One region of the Pseudomonas sp. TUM25319 genome, then DNA from elsewhere that is predicted to be linked to it. Evidence: predicted binding sites of a transcription regulator. Region 1 holds the regulator's gene; each other region holds the start of a gene.
What was found. The regulator sigma-54, encoded in region 1, starts transcription at its own class of promoters, with help from an activator protein. The targets are predictions, from matches to a motif close to ANTGGCATNNANNTTGCTNT.
Positions count from the first base shown of each region.

Region 2: a site for sigma-54 is predicted at 861-880, ahead of nirB (nitrite reductase large subunit NirB). Genes of this name have one in related genera too.
Region 3: a site for sigma-54 is predicted at 1,002-1,021, ahead of glnA (type I glutamate--ammonia ligase). Genes of this name have one in related genera too.

Region 1 covers NZ_CM150751.1:1,436,211-1,438,480, reverse strand. Annotated here, with positions in the region: gene AC05QJ_RS06615 (RNA polymerase factor sigma-54) at 106-1,602, shown strand; gene hpf (ribosome hibernation-promoting factor, HPF/YfiA family) at 1,684-1,992, shown strand; gene ptsN (PTS IIA-like nitrogen regulatory protein PtsN) at 2,005-2,270, shown strand, end outside.
Region 2 covers NZ_CM150751.1:5,433,090-5,435,359, reverse strand. Annotated here, with positions in the region: gene AC05QJ_RS24535 (molybdopterin-dependent oxidoreductase) at 1-698, shown strand, start outside; gene nirB (nitrite reductase large subunit NirB) at 1,033-2,270, shown strand, end outside.
Region 3 covers NZ_CM150751.1:652,356-654,625, reverse strand. Annotated here, with positions in the region: gene thiI (tRNA uracil 4-sulfurtransferase ThiI) at 1-786, opposite strand, end outside; gene glnA (type I glutamate--ammonia ligase) at 1,117-2,270, shown strand, end outside.

The DNA of each region.
Region 1 (2,270 bases):
GCAAACGCTGCAATTTCAGGCATATATCTTGCTTAAAATTGGCGCCCGGCGCCCGTGTAGTAGATGGCGCATGCGCGCCGGCGAATAAGGTGTAAAGCCCCAGCCATGAAACCATCGCTCGTCCTAAGAATGGGCCAGCAACTGACGATGACCCCGCAGTTGCAACAGGCCATCCGTCTGCTCCAGCTTTCCACGCTGGACCTGCAGCAGGAAATCCAGGAAGCCCTGGAGTCCAACCCGATGCTCGAACGCCAGGAAGAAGGCGACGACTTCGACAACAGCGACCCCATGGCCGACAACGTCGAGTCCAAGCCGGTCGCCGAGTCGCAGGAGAGCAGCTTCGAGCAGTCCGTCGCCACCCCGGCGGACAACCTCGAGGAAGGCGAATGGAGCGAGCGCATCCCCAATGAGCTGCCGGTCGATACCGCCTGGGAAGATATCTACCAGACCAGCGCCAGCAGCCTGCCCAGCAACGACGATGACGAGTGGGACTTCACCACCCGCACCTCGGCGGGCGAGAGCCTGCAGAGCCACCTGCTGTGGCAGTTGAACCTGGCACCGATGTCGGACACCGATCGCCTGATCGCCGTGACCCTGATCGATTGCATCAACAGCCAGGGCTATCTCGACGAAACCCTGGAAGAAATCTGCGAATCCTTCGACCCTGAGCTCGACATCGAGCTGGATGAGGTCGAAGCGGTCCTGCACCGCATCCAGCAGTTCGAACCTGCCGGCATCGGCGCACGCAACCTGAGCGAATGCCTGCTGCTGCAATTGCGCCAGCTTCCTGCCAGCACCCCGTGGATGGCCGAGGCCCAGCGCCTGGTCAATGACTACATCGACCTGCTGGGCAGCCGCGACTACAGCCAGTTGATGCGCCGCATGAAGCTCAAGGAAGACGAACTGCGCCAGGTCATCGAGCTGGTCCAGAGCCTCAACCCGCGTCCCGGCTCGCAGATCGAATCCAGCGAACCCGAATACGTGGTTCCCGACGTGATCGTGCGCAAGGACAACGAACGCTGGCTGGTAGAGCTCAACCAGGAGGCCGTTCCGCGGCTGCGGGTCAATCCGCAGTATGCCGGCTTCGTCCGCCGTGCCGACACCAGCGCCGACAACACCTTCATGCGCAATCAGTTGCAGGAAGCGCGCTGGTTCATCAAGAGCCTGCAGAGCCGCAACGAAACACTGATGAAGGTGGCGACCCAGATCGTCGAACACCAGCGCGGCTTCCTGGATCATGGCGACGAGGCCATGAAGCCGCTGGTCCTGCACGATATCGCCGAGGCGGTGGGCATGCACGAATCGACCATTTCACGGGTCACCACCCAGAAATACATGCACACGCCCCGCGGAATCTACGAGCTGAAGTACTTTTTCTCCAGCCACGTCAGCACCTCCGAGGGCGGCGAATGCTCGTCCACTGCGATCCGCGCGATCATCAAGAAACTGGTTGCTGCGGAAAATCAGAAAAAGCCATTGAGTGACAGCAAGATCGCTGGTTTACTGGAGGCACAAGGCATCCAGGTAGCACGTCGCACCGTCGCCAAGTACCGCGAGTCCCTCGGCATCGCACCGTCGAGTGAGCGCAAGCGATTGATGTGACCTTCCCTGAGGTGTGCCATCGCAATTCAGTGGCAGGCGCAACACCTGCCTCTTTATGCACGGCAATAAAGGAGAAGCAGTATGCAAGTCAACATCAGTGGACAACATGTAGAAGTCACTCCTCCACTGCGCGACTACGTCGAGCAGAAGCTGAAGCGCCTTGAGGGTCATTTTGACAAGATCACCAACGTGACGGTCATCATGAAGGTCGAGAAACTCCAGCAGAAAGTGGAGGCGACCCTGCAGATTCCCGGTGGTGAGGTGGTTGCAAACGCCGAACACCAAGACATGTATGCCGCCATCGACGCCTTGGCCGACAAGCTCGACCGTCAATTGAAAAAACACAAGGAAAAACAGCAAAGCCTGCTGCAAGGCGCAGCCGCCCGCTGATACCCCTCATCCATGATCCGACTTGAATCCATCCTGACCCCCGGCCGTTCCCTCGTGAACGTGCCGGGAGGCAGTAAAAAGCGCGCACTCGAACAGATCGCCAACCTGATCGGGAAAGAAGTTCCCGAACTGGAAACCCAGGATGTTTTCGAAAGCCTGATCGCTCGCGAAAAACTGGGCTCCACAGGCTTCGGCAATGGCATTGCCATTCCCCACTGCCGCCTGAAAGGCTGCTCCAATCCGGTCAGCGCACTGCTGCACCTGGAAGCCCCCATCGA
Region 2 (2,270 bases), 2.9 Mb from region 1:
TGCTGGCCGAGTTTCCGTTGTCCCTGTCGCTGACCGAATGGCTGACGCTGCTCAAACCGTTGCAGCCGCGACTGTACTCCATCAGTTCCAGCCCCAGGCTGCATCCGCGTCAGGTTCACCTGACGATGTCCACGGTGCGCTATGGTCGGCGCAAGGGGGTGTGTTCCAGCTTCCTCGCCGACCGCGCCGACGAACTGAAGATAGCGATCTTCCCGCAGCCCTCGGCGCACTTTCGCCTGCCGGCGGATGATCGCCTGCCGGTGATCATGGTTGGCCCCGGCACCGGTATCGCGCCGTTTCGCGCCTTCCTGCAAGAGCGCCAGGCGCGGCAGGCGAGCGGGCGCAACTGGCTGCTGTTCGGCGAGCAACGCCAGGCCTGCGACTTCTATTACCGCGACGAGTTGCTGGCCTGGCAGGAAAGCGGCCTGCTGACCCGCCTGGACACCGCGTTCTCCCGGGATCAGGCAGAAAAGATCTACGTCCAGCAGCGCATGCGTGAGCAGGGCGCCGAACTGTGGCAGTGGCTGCAAGACGGAGCCTTCTTCTATGTCTGTGGAGACGCCGGGCGCATGGCCAGGGATGTGGATGCGGCGCTGAAGGCCGTAGTGGCCGAGCAAGGGCGGATGAGCGCCGAGGATGCCGCGTTGTATGTGGCCGGGTTGAGTCGGGACAAGCGGTATCTGCGGGATGTGTATTGATTTCGGGGGGATGCCGGGACTTTGTGGAAGCCGGCGTTGCCGGCGATTACTGCAGTGATGTCGCTGCAAGAAAATGCGCCATAACGGTGAAGTCTGCACCAGCATGGTTCGATTTCACTGCCTCATGATCGCCAGCCCCTCGGATTTCAGGCTGTTTCGCCACTTGGCACACTCCCTGCTTTTACCCACTCACAACGTCCCAGGTGGTCAACGTCGATCACCGCCACGGACTCCATAACGATTCAAGACCAGGCAAAGGCGCCTGGAGCTTCGGCTCCAGGCGCTTTTTTTTGTGTTTTTTTCAGGGCTCGCCCCGCACCGTGAGGAACCGGATATGAACGCCATCGCGTCCATCGAACAACGAGAGAAGCTGGTCATTGTCGGCAACGGCATGGTGGGCCATCACTGCGTCGAGCAACTGATCGAACGCGGCGCCCTGGCCCGCTTCGAGGTGCGGGTGTTCGGCGAGGAACGGCAGCGCGCCTATGACCGCGTGCACCTGTCGGAGTATTTCAGCGGCAGCGATGCCGAGGCGCTCGCCCTCGGCGAGGCGGGGCTGTACGCAGACAATGGCATCATCCTGCATCTGGGCGAGGCGGTGCTGGAGGTGGACCGCGAGCGCCGCGAGGTGGTGACTCCCGAAGGCCGCTATGCCTACGACCGGCTGATCCTCGCCACGGGCTCCTATCCCTTCGTGCCGCCGATCCAGGGCTCCGAAGACGCGGCGCGGCTGGTCTATCGCACCCTCGATGACCTCGACGGCATCCGTGCCGCCGCCACCAGCGCACGGCGCGGCGTGGTAGTCGGTGGCGGCCTGCTCGGGCTGGAGGCGGCCAATGCCCTCAAGTCCCTCGGGCTGGAAGCACATGTGGTGGAGTTCGCGCCGCGCCTGATGCCGGTGCAGCTCGACGGCGAGGGCGGTGCCGCGCTGCGGGCGCAGATCGAGGCGCTGGGCGTTGGCGTACACCTGTCGCGGGCGACCCAGTCCATCGTTGCCGGCGAGGCGTACCGCTACCGGATGAATTTCGACGGCGGTGAGTTCCTCGAAACCGACCTGATCGTGTTTTCCGCCGGTATCCGTCCGCAGGACGCCCTGGCGCGAGCCTGCGGTCTGGAGGTGGCGCCCCGTGGTGGCGTGGTGATCGACGGCGATTGCCGCAGCAGTGACCCGCGGATCTTCGCCATCGGTGAGTGCGCGTCGTGGAACGGCAGTGTGTTCGGCCTGGTCGCTCCGGGCTACAGCATGGCCCGCAATCTCGCCGCCGCGCTGGCCGGGCAACCGTCCACGGCGTTTGCCGGCGCCGATATGTCCACCAAGCTCAAGCTGCTCGGCGTCGATGTGGGTTCCATCGGCGACGCCCACGGTGCCACGCCCGGTGCGCGCAGCTACCGCTTCATCGACGAGGCCGGCAGTGCCTATCGCCGGCTGGTGCTGGATGCCAGCGGCAAGCGGGTGATCGGCGCCGTACTGGTGGGCGACAACAGCTACTACGACACCCTGCTGCAGTACGTGCAGAACGGTATCGCCGTGCCGGCCGACCCCGCCGGGCTGATCCTGCCGCAATCCGGCGG
Region 3 (2,270 bases), 780 kb from region 1:
CATGTAACTGTTGTCGACCTTGCCGAGGATCTCGCCGACCACTTCCTCGAACGGCACGCTGACGAACAGTACGCGCTGGCTGCTGCCGTACTTCTTCCACAGGTAATGGGCGACTTCCATCACGCCCAGTTCGTGTGCACGGCCACCCAGGTTGAAGAAGCAGAAGTGGGTCATCAGGCCGCGGCGCATCATCTGGTAGGCGGCAACGGTGGAGTCGAAGCCACCGGACATCAGCACCAGGGTCTGCTCCAGCGCGCCCAGCGGGTAGCCGCCGATGCCCTTGTGCTGGTTGTGGATGACGTACAGGCGCTTGTCGCGGATCTCGATGCGCACTTCCACTTCCGGGGTGCGCAGGTCGATACCGGAGGCACCGCACTGCTGGCGCAACTGGCTGCCAACGTAGCGATCGACGTCCATCGAGGTGAAATCGTGGTGGCCGCCGCGCTTGCAGCGCACGGCGAAACGCTTGCCGGCCAGCAGGTGGCCGAAGTGGGCCTTGCACTTGGCGACGATATCGTCGAAATCGCCCAGCGGGTATTCATCCACCTGCAGGAAGTGGGCGATGCCCGGCATGCAGGTGAGGCGCTCGGTCATCTCGCGCAGCACTTTCTCGTCGTCGAGGCGGGTGACCACTTCGAGGTTGTCCCAGACGCCATCGACCTTGACCTCAGGGTCGAGGTCGCGCAGCACGGTACGGATGTTCCGGCCGAGCTGACGAATGAACCGCTTGCGGACCGGGCGGCTCTTGATGGTGATTTCTGGAAAGACTTTGACGATCAGTTTCATGGAAAACAGCGCGCGAGCGGCCAGCCGAAAAAGGGGGGCGCGGATTATAGCGGAAATTGCTCAAGGTTTGACCAACTTTTGTACAGCCGGTTTCACATGCACTGTTTTGGTTCGCTTCGCGACTTTTGCGCATCTAAAGAGTGCATAAATTTCCGACATTTCTTACAGAAAGGGCTGAAACGCTTGGGAATGGGGCAAAAATTCCATTTTCGGGCACTGGCATGCAAATTGCTCCCTTGTGAGGCAGGTTGCCTTGGCCGAGTATTCGCGCCCGGCATCACCCAAATTGAAGGGCTGCACAGGCAAGCTCTACCCCACCCGGAGGACACCATGTCGAAGTCGGTTCAACTCATCAAAGATCATGACGTTAAATGGATTGATCTGCGCTTCACTGACACCCGCGGCACTCAGCACCACGTGACCATGCCAGCCCGTGACGCGCTGGAAGACGACTTCTTCGAAGTCGGCAAGATGTTCGACGGTTCCTCCATCGCCGGCTGGAAAGGCATCGAAGCGTCCGACATGATCCTGATGCCGGTTGACGAAACCGCCGTCCTCGACCCGTTCACCGAAGAGCCGACCCTGATCCTGGTCTGCGACATCATCGAACCTTCGAGCATGCAAGGCTACGACCGCGACCCACGTGCGATCGCCAAGCGCGCCGAAGAGTACCTGAAGAGCACCGCCATCGGTGACACCGTCTTCGCCGGTCCGGAGCCTGAGTTCTTCATCTTCGACGAAGTGAAGTTCAAGTCCGACATCTCCGGTTCGATGTTCAAGATCTTCTCCGAGCAAGGCTCCTGGATGTCCGACCAGGACGTCGAAGGCGGCAACAAAGGCCACCGTCCAGGCGTCAAGGGTGGTTACTTCCCTGTTCCGCCGTTCGACCACGACCACGAAATCCGTACCGCCATGTGCAACGCACTGGAAGAGATGGGTCAGACCGTCGAAGTTCACCACCACGAAGTGGCGACTGCCGGCCAGAACGAAATCGGCGTCAAGTTCAACACCCTGGTGAAGAAGGCTGACGAAGTACAGACCCTGAAATACGTCGTGCACAACGTTGCCGATGCCTACGGCCGCACCGCGACCTTCATGCCGAAGCCTCTGTACGGCGACAACGGCTCGGGCATGCACGTCCACATGTCGATCTGGAAAGAAGGCAAGAACACCTTCTCCGGCGAAGGCTATGCCGGCCTGTCCGACACCGCCCTGTACTTCATCGGCGGTATCATCAAGCACGGTAAGGCTCTGAACGGTTTCACCAACCCTTCGACCAACTCCTACAAGCGTCTGGTTCCAGGCTTCGAAGCGCCGGTCATGCTGGCCTACTCGGCTCGCAACCGCTCCGCCTCGATCCGTATTCCGTATGTCGGCAGCCCTAAAGCCCGTCGTATCGAAGCCCGCTTCCCGGATCCGGCTGCCAACCCTTACCTGGCCTTCGCTGCCCTGCTGATGGCCGGCCTGGACGGTATCCAGAACAA